Mesorhizobium opportunistum WSM2075: one gene and its partner. The protein of the gene in region 1 interacts with the protein of each later gene in a pairwise test. Links are inferred from orthologs where the notes say so. Each region holds a gene or a part of one and is shown on either strand. Other genes may lie near its edges. The genes, in order: MESOP_RS04815 and def.

Region 1 (7,876 bases):
CGAGCAGCGGCGGGACAAAAAATCCGCTGCCAACGGCGTGACGAAACCGGCTGAGAAATCTCAGTCGAAATCCAATCAAACGAAATCAGAGCTTTTAGGAGAAAAGAAATGGCACTGAAGATCAGACTGGCCCGTGCGGGTTCGAAGAAGCGTCCTTACTACCACGTTGTCGTCGCCGACGCCCGTTCGCCGCGCGACGGCCGGTTCATCGAGTCGCTCGGCTCGTGGAACCCGCTGCTGCCCAAGGACGGCGAGCGCGTCAAGGTCGACGCCGACCGTGTCAAGCATTGGCTGTCGCATGGCGCCCAGCCGACGGACCGCGTGCTGCGCTTCCTCGACGAGGCCGGCCTTGCCAAGCGCGACGCCCGCTCCAACCCGAAGAAGGCCGAGCCGGGCAAGAAGGCGCAGGAGCGCGCCGCCCTGCTGAAGAAGGCGCAGGAAGACGCCGCGGCCGCCGTTGCGGCTGCTGCCGCCGCTCCGGCCGAGGCGGAAGCCGCCACCGCCGAGTAAAATATTGCTTCATCGCATCGACGAAACGGCGGGCCTGTGCCCGCCGTTTTGCTATTATCCGGCAATGCTACGGTGGCATCCAATGCATGTCGCCCAAAAGTGATCTCGGTTTTGGCGGGTCGACATGCATAAAACAAGGACCTGAAGCGCGTCGCATGAATCCGTCTCGACGCGACACGCTTTAGGCCGATGGAGCGGATGGGCGAACGGGCAATCACGGAAGACATCCTGTCCGGTGGCGTTGCCGGAAAGCTGTTGCGATGCACCGGCGCCACGACGGGCGTCGTTGTCTTGAGCGGATCCAGCGGCCGCGTCGACGTCGCTCGCGCGCGGCTGTTTGCCAGGCAAGGGGCGTCGGCGCTCGCTCTCCGCTGGTTTGGCGGCGAAGGCCAGGTTCCCGGCATCTGCGAGGTCCCTCTCGAGACGTTTTTCGCCGCAACCGACCATCTCGCCGGACTGGGATGCCGGCGCATCGTCTATGTCGGCACGTCCAAGGGTGCCGAAGCATCCTTGCTCGCGGCGGCCCATGACCCGCGCATCGATGCCGTGGTGGCGATCAGCCCGACATCGGTGGTTTGGGGAAACATCGGGCCGGGCCGCGACGGCATCGCCTGGCCTGAACGATCGTCGTGGACCCTGGAGGGGCTTCCATTGCCGTTCGTTCCAACCGACCCGAACTGGAACGCAAGCCATGTCGACGGCCTGGTGTCCTACCGAGAACTCTTCAAGCACTGCCTGACAAATTTCTGGGAGGAAGCGGCCAGGGCCGCCATTCCGGTCGAGGCAATCCCGGCCGAGATCGTGCTGGTCGCGGGCGGCGACGACGCGCTGTGGCCATCGCTGGATTTCGCCGAAGCGATCGTTCAGCGCCGAAAAGATGCCGGAAAGGCCACACGCCTGGTTTCAGCGCCCGACGCTGGCCACCGCATCCTCTTGCCGGGGGAAACCACCTCACGTTCGATATCCCACGCGCATGGCGGCAACGATCGCGCCGATGCGGATCTCGGCCGGGAAGCCTGGGAATACATCCGAAAACTGCTCTGACTCTTTGTTCTGACGCAATTCCCAAGGGAAAGCGCTATGCGCTTTTCCCGGAAAAACCGTCTCACACTTTTCCTGGAATTGCTCTGATTTATCCATCTTATGAAAACGGCGGGCCCGGGCCCGCCGTTTTGATCTCAGCCCGGAGGCAATCAATAGCCGCTCGGACAGCGGTCGACATAGACCCGACCATAGCGGTCGCGGTATCGGCACTTGCCGCTTTCGCTGGCATGGCCGATCAGCGCGCCGGCCACGGCACCGACAGCGCCCCCGACAACCGCGCCCTGCACCGGATCGCCCGCAACCGCGGCACCGACCGCGGCACCGCCAAGGCCACCCACGGCAGCGCCTTTTTCCGTCTGCGAACATGCGCCGAGCGCCGTCGCCAACACCAGAATGGTCAAGATTTTCGTCATCTTTTCGTTCCTCTCACACGCGGATCGCCGTCTCGCCGCCTGGTTCTTAACTCTCAGACGGCTAATTTGATCCCGAGGAGAACAAAGATCGCGATGCCGCCGGCTCGACAAGCGGTAGCGTGCCGTGCCGGTCATGCGTCGGTTTCGCGCTTCAGATTGGCGAGGCCGACCCCAAAATCCCCGCCGATCAACGAAATTGGCTATTGGCGAAAGCGGAAGCGACATCCGGGGTGCTGTCCCTCCAGCTTCACATCGCGACTATCGGCATTCATCGCTCGCGGCTATGGATGCATCCGGTGAGGAACAAATGACTGGCGAAACCGATCTGAAGACATTGCTGGCATCGATGACGCCGGAATTGCTGGATGGCATTTATGTCTTCGCCACGCTGGCGCCTGGAATTCCCCAGCCGGAAGGCCTCGAACCGCTCATGATATTCCGCGAGCGCGAGGGCACGACGCTGATCGTGCCCGAGGCGGCGGCCCATGCCGCCGGGCTGGCCGCCTCGTTCCGCTGCCGGATGATCACGCTGAACATCCACTCATCGCTGGAAGCAGTCGGCTTCCTCGCCGCCATCACCACGCGACTGGCAACCGCCGGCATGGGCGTCAATCCGGTCTCGGCTTTCTACCACGATCACCTGTTCGTGCCGGCGGAGCGGGCCGAGGAGGCAATGGAGCTGCTGATGGAACTGGCCAAGGAGAACAGAGTTTAGCGCGGCGGCCAAAGCTGCCGATCTCCCCCCTCGTGGGGGAGATGCCCGGTAGGGCAGAGGGGGGCGTGACGGAACGCCAACCTCCTTCATTTGCGACCAGTAAAAGGTCGGTGAGCACAACCGAGATCGATTGAGAGGAAAGAGGGACAGCGCCCCCCTCTGTCCTGCCGGACATCTCCCCCACGAGGGGGGAGATTGGCCTTCATCAATGCCTTCGCAAACCTAACACCAATCGGCCGAAGGCCGAGCCCGCGACCGCGGGCCGCCGGTCGTCCGGCGCCCTCGCGGAGGGCCAGCCGCGCAAGCGGCGATACGGCCCGTGAGCGAAAGCTGAATCGGCCGCAGGCCGAGCCCGCGACCGCGGGCCGCCGGCCGTCCGGCGCCCTCGCGGAGGGCCAGCCGCGCAGCGGCGATACGGCCCGTGAGCGAAAGCTGAATCGGCCGAAGGCCGAGCCCGCGACTGCGGGCCGCCGGTCGTCCGGCGCCCTCGCGGAGGGCCAGCCGCGCAAGCGGCGGTGCGGCCCGTGAGCGATAACCAAAGACCCGTCAGGCCGCCTTCTTCTTCGGCTGGATCAGTCCGCGCTCGACCAGCAGCTCGGCGATCTGCACCGCGTTGAGCGCCGCGCCCTTGCGCAGATTGTCGGAGACGATCCACATCGACAGGCCGTTGTCGACGGTCGAATCCTCGCGGATGCGCGAGATGAAGGTGGCGTCCTCGCCGGCCGATTCCAACGGCGTGATGTAGCCGCCATCCTCGCGCTTGTCCAAGACCTGGCAGCCCGGCGCATCGCGCAGGATATCGCGCGCCTCGTCGGCGGTGATCGGCTTTTCGAACTCGATGTTGACCGCTTCCGAATGGCCGATGAACACCGGCACGCGCACGCAGGTCGCCGTCAGCTTGATCTTGGGGTCGAGCATTTTCTTGGTCTCGGCCACCATCTTCCACTCTTCCTTGGTGAAGCCGTCGTCGAGGAAGACGTCGATATGCGGGATGACGTTGAAGGCGATGCGCTTGGTGAACTTCTTGACGTCGACCTGGTCGGCGACGAACACCGCGCGCGTCTGCGTGAACAGCTCGTCCATGCCTTCCTTGCCGGCGCCGGACACCGATTGGTAGGTCGCGACGACGACGCGCTTGATGGTGGCGGCATCGTGCAGCGGCTTCAGCGCCACGACCAGCTGTGCCGTCGAGCAGTTCGGGTTGGCGATGATGTTCTTGCGCGTGAACAGTGAGATCGCGTCCGGGTTCACTTCCGGCACGATCAGCGGCACGTCCTGGTCGTAGCGGAAGGCCGACGAATTATCGATGACCACGCAGCCCTGCTTGCCGATCTTCGGCGACCATTCCTTGGAGACGTTGCCGCCGGCCGACATGATGCAGATGTCGGTGTCGGAAAAATCATACTGGTCGAGCGTCCTGACCTTCAGCGTGCGGTCGCCGAACGACACTTCCGTGCCCTGGCTGCGCCGCGAGGCGAGCGCCACCACTTCGCTTACCGGAAAGCCGCGCTCTTCCAGTATGTTGAGCATTTCCCGACCCACATTGCCCGTGGCGCCGACGACTGCAACCTTGAAACTCATCGAAATCTCCTGTCCCTCTCCGCTTGGTTTTTGGAGAAAACCCGCCGGCCAATGCGGGTTCCGTCCCCCGGGCCGGACCCGGGAGAGGGTGGTTAGGCCAAGGGAATCACACCGTTTTGGTGGTGGTTTTGGCCATGGTTTTAGGGGAGCGGTAAGACGCGCGAACGCGCCCAGCCAGATGATTGTGGCCAGGGAGGTCGAATGCAATAGAAGCCATCAAAAGGCCGCGCATCGAAATGATCCCGTTCAGTGGCGGCTTTTACGCGGTTTGGTAAAAGAGTCAATTGCGTGTGCTGCTCTGCCTTCTCCCCCTGTGGGAGAAGGTGGATCGGCGCGACAGCGCCGAGACGGATGAGGGGTGCTCCAGCGGAGTGAGGCGTTGGTGTTCCCTGGAGCACCCCTCATCCGTCGCCTTCGGCGACACCTTCTCCCACAAGGGGAGAAGGAAGGCCGGTGCCGCTTGCCCTGTACAAGAGCGGCGGCAGGAAGTACGAACGGCCAAGATTGTTTGGCTGGCGATGCCGGCCCCGGCTCGTGCTCCCATGATGAGCGCAGAACCCCGAATTCCGAAAGAGTAAGATGTCCAACTTCGAAGCACTTGTTCCCGCGCTGGCAAAGGCGCTGGAAAAACGCGGCTATTCCGACCTGACCCCGGTCCAGAAGGCCGTCCTGGAGCTCGGCCAGGCCGATGCGCTGGTCTCGGCGCAGACCGGCTCCGGCAAGACCGTCGCCTTCGGCCTTGCCATGGCGCCGACGCTGCTCGACGGTGCGGACCGCTTTGCCCCAGCCACAGCGCCATTGGCGCTGGCGGTGGCGCCGACGCGCGAACTGGCGCTGCAGGTGACGCGCGAACTGGAATGGCTCTACGAAATGACCGGCGCCACGGTGGCGTCCTGCGTCGGCGGCATGGACATGCGCACAGAGCGGCGCGCGCTGGAGCGCGGCGCCCACATCGTCGTCGGCACGCCCGGCCGGCTGCGTGACCACATAACCCGAAACTCGCTCGACATGTCGGCGCTGAAAGCCGTCGTGCTCGACGAGGCCGACGAGATGCTCGATCTCGGTTTTCGCGAGGATCTCGAATTCATCCTCGACGCAGCCCCCGCCGAGCGCCGCACGCTGATGTTCTCGGCCACCGTGCCGCGCTCGATCGCCACGCTCGCCCAGGGCTATCAGCGTGACGCCGTGCGCATCTCGGCCGCCGGTGAGGAAAAACAGCATCTCGACATCGAGTACCGGGCGCTCAGCGTCGCCCCGGCCGACCGCGAGAACGCCATCATCAACGTACTGCGTTTTTATGAGGCGAAGAACGCGCTGGTGTTCTGCAACACGCGCGCCGCCGTCAATCATCTCACCGCGCGCTTCAACAACCGCAACTTTTCGGTCGTGGCGCTGTCGGGCGAGCTCAGCCAGAACGAGCGCAGCCATGCGCTGCAGGCGATGCGCGACGGCCGCGCCAAGGTCTGCATCGCCACCGATGTCGCGGCGCGCGGCATCGACCTGCCCAATCTCGAACTGGTCATCCACGCCGACCTGCCGACCAACCCGGAAACGCTGCTGCACCGCAGCGGCCGCACCGGGCGCGCCGGGCGCAAGGGCGTCAGCGCGCTGATCGTGCCGGGCAGCGCCCGCCGGCGCACCGAACGCCTGCTGCAGAGCGCCAAGCTGACCGCGACATGGGCAAGCCCGCCATCGGCCGACGACGTGATGCGGCGCGACGACGAGCGCATCCTTGCCGATCCGGCCTTCGACGAGCCGGTCAAGGACGACGAGCGCGCCTTCATCGACGCGCTTCTGAGCCAGCATGGCGCCGAGCAGGTGGCCGCCGCCTTCGTGCGCCAGTGCCGCGCCAGCCGCTCCGCGCCCGAGGATCTGATGGATGTGGCACCCTTCACGCCCTCGCGTGAAAGACCGGCGGGCGAAGGTTTCGCGCGCCGCGACGAAGCGCCCAGCCGGCGCGACGATTTCGGCGCCAGCGTCTGGTTTTCGCTGTCGATCGGACGCCGGCAGAATGCCGAGCCGCGCTGGCTGATCCCGATGCTGTGCCGTACCGGCAGCATCTCGAAGCGCGAGATCGGCGCCATCAAGATGCAGCCGGAAGAGACCTTCGTGCAGATCGCCGCCGACTGGGCCGATCGTTTCCTGACGGCGATCGGTCCCGACCGCAAACTCCAGGGCAACATCGTGGTCAAGCGGCTGGACGGCACACCGGACCTGTCGCGGGCCGGCTACCAGCCGCCAAGCCCCGACAAGAAACCGCATCGCGGCAAGGCGCCGTTCGACCCCAACGCACCGAAGCACAAGTTCGAGAAGCGTGCACCGGCAGCCGAACGCCCCGCCGCCGCGCATGAGGCGAAGCCGTGGGCGAAGAAGCCGGGCAAGCCGAAATTCGACAATGCCGGCCCGCCGAAGCACAAGAAGGCGAAGAAGCGGCCAGGTTGAGCATGATGCCGAAAAGTATGTGAAACGGGTTCCCGTCCGCAATCGCATCAAAGCCAAGAGATAGAGTGGGTCGCCGTTTCCGTGAAACGGTGAACCGCACTCGCGCTGTCGATCATTTGGATGTCGCCGCCTTGTGCTGCCGCGATGGCATCCATCATGCGGCCTCCGCCTTTCACCAGCGCACAAAGCGATTGTGGCTGATCGTGCGCGAGCCGTAGCGCGCTGGCAGACCGCGCCATGGCGTCCAGGCCCCTGTTGATCCATGCCAAAATCGCAAGATCGGTCGAGCGCGACATATCCGGAAAGGCCTAGTTGGTGTCGCCACGGAGGAAGAGCGTTGAAGGCAGCACTTGAAAACTACCAAGCCCGAATGCAGCGGGTGCTGGACCACATCGACCAGCATCTGGATGACGATCTGGGCCTGGAGGCGTTGAGCGGTGTCGCGGCGTTCTCGAAATACCATTTCCATCGGCAGTTCACGTCCACCTTCGGGTTGTCCGTGCATCGCTATGTCCAGCTCGCCCGCATGAAGCGCGCTTCATACAGGCTTGCCGAAAGTGACGCCCAAAGCGTCACCGATATCGCGATTGATGCCGGCTACGACGCGCCGGATGCCTTCGCACGCGCCTTTCGGCAACGGTTCGGACAATCGCCCTCGTCGTTCCGGAAGTCTCCCGACTGGGGGTCGTGGCTTATGGCCTTCGGGCCCCTCGAAAAAGCAAGGAACACGCTCATGCAGATAATCTTTGATCACACCGACGTGACGATCCGCGATGTGCCCCCGACGCCGGTGGCGATCATGGAGCATCGCGGAGACCGGGCGACGCTCCAGGACACCATCCAGCGGTTCATCGCCTGGCGTAAGGCCGCGGGCTTGTCGCCCGAGACAAGCCCGACCTTCAACGTCTTTCGTTCCGAAAGAGAGCCTGCGGTCCCGGCTGACTATAGCATGGACATCTGTGCCGGGACCGACCAACCGATCGAGGCGAATGACGCGCAGATGAAGGCTGGCGTGATCCCTGGCGGACGCTGTGCGGTGCTGCGCTACCCCGGCAATACCAACAATCTCGAACCCGCAGCACTTTACCTTTATCGTGAGTGGCTTCCTGCCAGCGGCGAGGAAGCACGCGACTTTCCAATCTATTGCCAACGACATCTGTCCCACTTCCCG
Region 2 (7,950 bases), 370 kb from region 1 along the record:
TCTCGCCATCGCGCTGACCAAATTCGCCGCCGCCTTCTTCACCGGCAGTTCGGCGATGCTGTCGGAGGGCGTGCACTCGCTGGTCGACACCGGCAATGGCAGCCTGCTGCTCTATGGCATGCATCGTGCCGCGCGTCCGGCCGACCGCACGCATCCGCTGGGCCACGGCCGCGAACTCTATTTCTGGAGCTTCATCGTCGCTCTCCTGGTCTTCGCTCTGGGTGCCGGCGTGTCGTTCTATGAGGGCATCATCCATATTATGGCGCCAGAACCGGTTGCCAACGTCAAGGTGAACTACATCGTCCTTGGCCTGTCCTTCCTGTTCGAAGGCAGCTCCTGGCTGGTGGCGCTGAAGGAGTTCCGCCGGCAGAAGGGCAGGCAGGAAGGCTGGCTGCAAGCCGTGCAATCGAGCAAGGACCCGAGCGTCTACACCGTGCTGTTCGAGGACAGCGCCGCCCTGCTCGGCCTGATCGTCGCCTTTGCCGGCATCCTGGCGGCGGAATTGCTCGATATGCCGGAACTCGACGGTGCCGCTTCCATCGGCATCGCCCTCATCCTCGGCGCGACGGCGGTCTTCCTGGCTCGCGAAAGCAAGGGCCTGCTCATCGGCGAGCCGGCTTCACCCGAGGTGCAGAAAAGGGTGCTGGCGATCGTCCAGCAGGATTCAGCGGTACAGCGGGCGAACGGCGTTCTGACCGTCCATATGGGACCGGCAGAGATCGTCGCCGCCCTGAGCATCGAGTTCGAGGATCATCTGGCGGCGCCGGAGATCGAGGCGTGCGTGGAGCGCATCGAGAAACGACTGAATACAGAGATGCCGGAGATCACGCGGCTGTTCGTCAAGCCGCAGACCACTGGCACCTGGGAGCAGCGGCGCAAGCTGATCGGTGCCATGTCCGACCCGGCCTTGGACTAGCAAAGCGAAGTTGCCTCGCGGGCTTGCCCCGCTAAGATTGGTCCGAATTGCAGGAGGAACGACGATGAAGATAGACGGCGGATGCCACTGTGGCGCCATCACCTATGAAGCGGAGGTCGACCCGGAAAAGACCTCTATCTGCCATTGCACGGATTGCCAGCAGCTGACCGGCACCGCCTTTCGCGTGACGGTTCCGGCGCCGGAAAACAACTACCGGATCACGCGGGGCACCCCGAAAATCTACATCAAGACCGTGGCGAGCGGCGCCAAGCGCGTCCAGGCCTTTTGCGCAGACTGCGGCTCGCACCTTTACGCCACGTCGGTCGGCGATGGTCCGAAGGTCTATGGAATTCGGGCGGGGACCGCGCGGCAACGTCAGGATCTGGTTCCGACACTGCAGAAATGGCACCGCTCGGCGCTGCACTGGCTGCCTGAATTTCAGGGCATGACCACGGTGGAGGAGCAGTAGCGCCGGGTCCGGCGCTGCGCCTCAATCGTCGCCTTCGACGACCCTCAGCCTGAGCTGCCCGGTCTTCGAATCGGCGACGCGGGGGCCTGCATCGGCCTTCGCGGCCGGTGCGCGTGAGGCTCCGTCCGGGCCGGCATCGCCGTCTGGCTGCGCGCCGAATTCCAGCGCCTCGATCTTCTGGCCGCGCTTGGTGACCTTCGATGTCGAGACCAGGATATCGTCGATGTCCTTGGCCGACTGGCCGAAATGGACCTGCAATTTGCGCACCCGCTCGTCGACCCGCGCGACATCCTCCATCAGCCGGATCACCTCGCCCTGGATCAGATGCGCCTGTTCGCGCATGCGGGCGTCCTTGAGGATGGCCTGGATGACCTGGATCGACAGCATCAGCAGCGACGGCGAAACGATAACGACGCGCGCCCGATGCGCCTTGTGGACAATCGCCTCGAAATTCTCGTGGATCTCGGCGAACACCGATTCCGACGGCACGAACATGAAGGCGGTGTCCTGCGTCTCGCCCTGGATCAGGTATTTTTCCGAGATGTCGCGGACATGGATCTCGATGTCGCGGCGGAAGGCCTGGGCGGCGACCTTCTGCAGGTCGGCGCCATCGGCGGCACGGATGGCGTTCCATGCCTCCAGCGGAAACTTGGCGTCGATCGCCAGCGACGGCGCGCCATTCGGCATTTTCACCAGGCAATCGGGCCGGCTGCCGTTCGACAGCGTTGCCTGGAACTCGTAAGCGCCATGCGGCAGGCCGTCGGCGACGATGGCCTCCATGCGCGACTGGCCGAAGGCGCCGCGCGTCTGCTTGTTGGAGAGGATCGCCTGCAACTGCACGACCTGGCCGGCGAGCGACTGGATGTTGCCCTGCGCGGTGTCGATGACCGCCAGCCGCTCCTGCAGCTTCGCCAGGCTCTCATGCGTGGATTTGGTCTGTTCGGTCATGGTCTGGCCGATGCGGCCGGTCATGGCGTCGAGGCGCTGGCCGATCGATTGCGTCAGCTCTGCCTGGCGCGCGCCGAACACTTCGGCGATGGCGCCCATGCGGCCCTGCATCTCGGCCTGGGATTGCAGAATGCCGGCCATCCGCGCTTCGGCGTCGCGAGCATGGTCGGCGGCTTCGGCAGCCGCCACGGCGCGCGCCTTGGCCGACCGCCACAGCGCGACGACAAGCGCCACGAACAGGCCAAGAAACAGCAATGCGCCGAAAGCCAGCGCGTGGCCAAGCGTGATCGTGGAGGCGCCAAGCCGTGCCACGGGCTCCGAAAGGATGGTGCTCAGGTCATTCATGTGGACAGCATAGCCGATTCGGCCCGACGACACAGATCAAAACGTGAACGAGGCTCAGACGCCCCGGTTGACGCTCTTCGCTGGACGTCTTACGTGGAACGCCATGCCGATCAAGCCGCTCATCATCCTTCCCGACCCCATCCTGCGCCAGGTTTCCAAGCCGGTGGAACGCGTCGACGCGCCGTTGCGCGGATTAGCCGACGACATGCTGGCCACCATGTATGACGCGCCAGGCATCGGGCTGGCCGCGATCCAGATCGGCGAACCCCTGCGCATGCTGGTGATCGATCTCGCCAAGGAAGACGAGACGCCGGCGCCGCATGTCTTCATCAATCCGGAAATCCTGGAAAGCGCCGACGCCCGCTCGGTCTACGAGGAAGGCTGCCTATCCATCCCCGACTATTACGCCGAAGTCGAACGCCCCGCTTCGGTGCGCGTAAAATACCTCGATCGCGACGGCAAGCTGCAGGAGATGGAGGCCGAGGGGCTGATGGCGACCTGCCTGCAGCACGAGATCGACCACCTCAACGGCGTGCTGTTCATCGACCACATCTCGAAGCTGAAGCGCGACATGGTGGTGAAGAAGTTCAAGAAGCTCGCCAAGGACAAGGCGCCGGGCAAACTGGTGGGATAGGGAATGCCCCTTCGCGTCATCTTCATGGGCACGCCTGAGTTTTCGGTGCCGACGTTGCGCGCGCTTGCCGAAGCGGGACACCAGATTGCAGCCGTCTATACCCAGCCGCCGCGCGCCGCCGGACGGCGCGGGCTGGAACTGACGCCGTCGCCGGTGCAGCGCGAGGCTGAGCGGCTGGGCGTCGAGGTGCGCATGCCCGTATCGCTGAAAGGCGAAGCCGAGCAGGCCGCTTTGCATGCCCTGGGGGCGGATATCGCGGTGGTCGTCGCCTATGGGTTGCTATTGCCGAAGGCGGTCCTCGACGCGCCCCGGCTCGGCTGCATCAACGGCCATGCGTCACTGTTGCCGCGGTGGCGGGGCGCGGCTCCCATCCAGCGCGCCATCATGGCGGGCGACCTGGAAACCGGCATGATGGTGATGCGCATGGAAGAGGGCCTGGACACCGGGCCGGTGGGACTGGTTGAAAAATGCGCCATCGAACCCGATATGACGGCCGGCGATCTGCATGATCGGTTGATGAGCATCGGTGCTGCCCTGATGGTGGAAGCGCTGGCGCGGCTGGAAGAGAGCACCCTGAGATTTACCACACAGGCCGTGGATGGGGTGACTTACGCCAGAAAAATCGATAAATCCGAGACGCATGTGGACTGGACGCGGCCGGCGGCCGAGGTCCACAACACCATTCGCGGCCTGTCGCCCTTTCCCGGCGCCTGGTCCGAGATTGACATTGGCGGCCGCCCGGAGCGGCTGAAACTGCTTCGCTCGACGCTGTCCGAAGGCCTGCCGCTTTCGGATGATTTGGGCGAGTCGGGAGGCATTCTCGATGACCGGCTGACGGTAGCCTGCGGAACAGGCGCGGTCAGGCTGGTCGAAGTTCAACGCGCGGGCGGAAGGCCTGCTGCCGCGCCGGAATTCCTGCGCGGGGCCAAGATCGAAAAAGGAATGAAGTTCTCATGAGCATGATGTCGATACGCGCGGCGACGCCGCGGGATCGCGAGGCCATTCGCGACGTCGAGGAACACGCTTTCGGCCAGCAGGCGGAAGCCGGGCTGGTCGATGCGCTGGTGACCGGCGGCGATGCCGTCGTCGAACTGGTGGCGGAGGAAGATGGGCAAGTGGTCGGCCACATCCTGTTTTCCCGGCTGTTCGTCCAAAATGGCGGCAAGAGCTTCGCCGCCGTGGCGCTCGCGCCGCTGGCGGTGGAGCCCTCCTTCCATGGCAGCGGCATTGGCGGCGCGCTGATCCGCGAGGCGCATATCCGCCTCAAGGATACCGGCGAGACGCTGGCCGTGGTGCTGGGCGATCCGGCCTATTACGGCCGTTTCGGCTATAGCCATACGCGGGCCGAAAAGTTCGAGAGCGAATACCAGGGCGAAGCGCTGCAGGCGCTGGCCTGGGGCGACGCTCCGGAAACCGGCAGTCTGATCTATGCTTCCGCCTTCACCGCTCTCGCCGCCTAGGCGAAAGCGTATAGCTGCCCGGCATGCCGCGTTTTCGCCTCGACATCGAATATGACGGCAGCCTTTTCGCCGGCTGGCAGCACCAGGCCGATCAGCCTTCGGTGCAGCAGGCGATCGAAGAGGCGATCGAAAAATTCTGCGGCGAGGCGGTGCGACTGCGCGCCGCCGGCCGCACCGATGCGGGCGTGCACGCCACGGCTCAGGTCGCACATGTCGACCTCGTCAAGGCATGGCCTGGCGACAAGGTGCGCGATGCCGTCAACGCCCATCTGCAGGCGGCGGGCGCACGCGTTGTCATCCTCAAGGCAGGCGTCGTCCCCGACGATTTCGACGCCCGATTCTCGGCCACCGGCCGCCACTATCTCTACCGCATCCTCAACCGACGCGCGCCCTCGGCGCTGGAGAAGGGCAAGGTGTGGTGGGTGCCGAAGCGGCTCGACGCCGGCGCCATGCACGAAGCGGCCAAGATCCTGCTCGGGCGGCACGACTTCACCACCTTCCGCTCGACGCAGTGCCAGGCCAACAGCCCGGTCCGGACGCTGGAGCAGCTCGACGTGAGCAGACAGGGCGACATGATCGAGGTGCGGGCTTCGGCACGCTCCTTCCTGCACAACCAGGTGCGATCCATGGTCGGTTCGCTCAAGCGCGTCGGCGACGGCAGCTGGAGCGCCAACGATTTCAAGGCGGCGCTCGAAGCGCGCGACCGCGCCGCCTGCGGCCAGGTGGCGCCGCCCGACGGGCTTTTTCTCATTGGCGTCGACTATTCCGAATAGAGGCAGGAGGCTCTATCCGGGATAGAGACGGGGCTCTATCCGGGATAGAGCCCGGAAAGGCTCTGAGCCCCGACATCGTCCGGCACGGCGATGCCGAGCAACATCTGCAGCCCGAACAGCACCAGCAGCGACGCGATGAACATGCCGACGAAGACGGCGGTGCCGACCGCCGCTCCCTTGCCGATCGTGGCGTTCGTCATGCGCCAGGTCAGCACCATCGACAGGGCGAACAACAGCAGCGATACGAGGCTCGAGACCTGGCTTGCCGACGACAGGAAGAGCCTGATCAGCGCCGACGGCAGCATCAGCCAGGCGGTGATCGCCGAGGCCCAGTTGCTGGCAACGACATAGTGGACGAAACGGCCACCGATACCAGCGCGCGGCGCCACCAGGGCGAGCGCGACCAGCGGCAGCACCCAGGAGCCGATATCGACGGTCGCCAACCGCAGCAGCATGCTGAAGCGACCCGCGAAGGCGTCGGGATCGCCGATCTCGTTGGCGATACCGACCCAGCCGACGATCAGCGCCGGCGCCGCAACGATGATGGCGAAGAAGGAATTCCAGAACCCGTCGGCCGACAGGTCGAGCAGGCGCAGGCCGTCGACCTTGCCGAGCATCAGCCGCCAGGCGCCAGTCAGCGAAGCTTGGGTTTCGTCCGCCGAAAGCATGCCGCTCAGCCCTGCCCGAACCAGTCTTCGATGAAGCGCTGGTAGATCCGCGTCAGTGTTTCGAGATCGGCAATGGCGACGCGCTCATCGACCATGTGCATGGTCTTGCCGACCAAGCCGAACTCGACCACCGGACAATAGTCCTTGATGAAGCGCGCGTCCGACGTGCCGCCCGAGGTCGACAGCGTCGGCTCCTTGCCAACCGCCGACTTGATCGAGCCGGCAAGCGTTTCGACCAGCCGGTCGTCACGGGTCAGGAAGACGTGGCTCGGACGGTCGCGCCAGACGAGATCGTAGTCGACCGGCGTCTTCTTGCCCGGCCGATATTTCTTGCGGCCGGCCGCCTGGTCGAGGCGGTTGTGGATTTCGGCCTGAAGGGTTTCGGCCGTCCAGGTGTCGTTAAAGCGGATGTTGAAGACAGCGACCGCCTTCGCCGGGATGACGTTGGTGGCCGGGTTGCCGACATCGATTGAGGTGACTTCCAGATTGGTCGGCTGGAAATCCCTGGTTCCCTTGTCGAAGACGGGATGCAGCAAGGCGTCGACCAGGCTCATCAGCCCGCGCACCGGATTGTCGGCAAGCTGCGGATAGGCGGCATGGCCCTGGCGGCCATTGACGGTAACGGCGCCCGACATCGAGCCGCGCCGGCCGATCTTGATCATGTCGCCGAGCGCATCCGGGTTGGTCGGCTCGCCGACGATCGAGGCATCCCACTTCTCGCCCCGGGACGCCGCCCATTCGAGCAGCTTGACCGTGCCGTTGATGGCGGGTCCTTCCTCGTCACCGGTGATCAGCAGCGAGACCGAGCCTTTCGGGCCGCCATTTGCCTCGACATGGCGCGCCACGGCGGCGATGAAACAGGCAATGCCGCCCTTCATGTCGACGGCGCCACGTCCATACATCTCGCCATTGGCGATTTCGGCGGCGAAAGGCGGATGCGTCCAGGCGGCTTCGTCGCCGACCGGCACGACATCGGTATGACCCGCAAACATCAGATGCGGGCCATTGCCGGAACGCCTTGCATAGAGGTTCTCGATGTCGGGCGTGCCATCCTCGGAAAACACCGGCCGCTCGACCAGGAAGCCGAGCGGTTTCAGCATCGTTTCCAGCGCGCCGAGCGCGCCGCCTTCGGCTGGTGTCACCGAAGCGCAACGGATAAGGGTGGCGAGGTTTGCGGCGGGGTCGGTCGGCAGCGTCATGGCAAAACCGATAGTCGAAAGCTGAGGGCCTGTCACGGCCAGACATAGGGGCCAGCCCAATGGCCTGACAAAGCGCCGACATTATGGTTTTCATGTCGTATAGTCGCGGCCGCGGCGGAACGACAGAATGACAAACGGCGGGAAGAAGATCGTCATTGCCGGTGCCGGCAGCATCGGCTGCTACGCTGGCGGCTGCCTGGCTCTTGCCGGACGCCAGGTGATCCTGCTGGCCCGGCCGCGCATAGAGACGGCACTGCGCCAGAGCGGATTGCGCGTCAGCGACCTCGAAGGCCGTGATCGCCTGGTCAAGCCGGATGCGCTCGAGGTCACCGCGGATCCGGCCACCGCCTTGCGGCAAGCCGACGTGATCCTGGTGACGGTCAAGAGCGGCGCGACGCAGGAGATGGCCGCCCTCATCCAGGCCCACGCCCGCCCCGATGCCGTCGCGGTCAGCCTGCAGAACGGCGTCGACAACGCCGACAGGCTGCGCGCCGGACTTGACGGACGAACGGTGCTGGCCGGCATGGTGCCGTTCAAT

What was found.
Region 2: the proteins of MESOP_RS04815 (region 1) and def interact in binary tests that used the Escherichia coli proteins (3 or more experiments, as listed by UniProt). The link is inferred for Mesorhizobium opportunistum WSM2075 from one-to-one orthologs.

The regions. Positions count from the first base shown.
Region 1 is NC_015675.1:1,020,665-1,028,540, reverse strand. The notes cover bases 2,247-5,118. They hold MESOP_RS04815 (aspartate-semialdehyde dehydrogenase), read right to left. Parts: upstream 4,264-5,118; coding sequence 3,229-4,263; downstream 2,247-3,228. Other genes in these bases: MESOP_RS04805 (DEAD/DEAH box helicase), read left to right, coding at 4,843-5,118; MESOP_RS04825 (ACT domain-containing protein), read left to right, coding at 2,275-2,682. Outside these bases: MESOP_RS04845 (chorismate mutase), read left to right, coding at 1-41; rpsP (30S ribosomal protein S16), read left to right, coding at 109-510; MESOP_RS04835 (acyl-CoA thioester hydrolase/BAAT C-terminal domain-containing protein), read left to right, coding at 709-1,554; MESOP_RS04830 (YMGG-like glycine zipper-containing protein), read right to left, coding at 1,704-1,967; more of MESOP_RS04805, read left to right, coding at 5,119-6,705; MESOP_RS36725 (hypothetical protein), read right to left, coding at 6,753-7,001; MESOP_RS04795 (AraC family transcriptional regulator), read left to right, coding at 7,043-7,876.
Region 2 is NC_015675.1:646,879-654,828, forward strand. Bases 1,601-4,546 are described here. They hold def (peptide deformylase), read left to right. Parts: upstream 1,601-2,781; coding sequence 2,782-3,312; downstream 3,313-4,546. Other genes in these bases: MESOP_RS03005 (DNA recombination protein RmuC), read right to left, coding at 1,601-2,678; fmt (methionyl-tRNA formyltransferase), read left to right, coding at 3,316-4,269; MESOP_RS03020 (GNAT family N-acetyltransferase), read left to right, coding at 4,266-4,546. In the rest of the region: MESOP_RS02995 (cation diffusion facilitator family transporter), read left to right, coding at 1-916; MESOP_RS03000 (GFA family protein), read left to right, coding at 981-1,385; more of MESOP_RS03005, read right to left, coding at 1,407-1,600; more of MESOP_RS03020, read left to right, coding at 4,547-4,772; tRNA pseudouridine(38-40) synthase TruA, read left to right, coding at 4,796-5,545; MESOP_RS03030 (hypothetical protein), read right to left, coding at 5,581-6,213; dapE (succinyl-diaminopimelate desuccinylase), read right to left, coding at 6,219-7,412; MESOP_RS03040 (2-dehydropantoate 2-reductase), read left to right, coding at 7,540-7,950. UniProt on the Escherichia coli protein: Removes the formyl group from the N-terminal Met of newly synthesized proteins. Requires at least a dipeptide for an efficient rate of reaction. N-terminal L-methionine is a prerequisite for activity but the enzyme has broad specificity at other positions.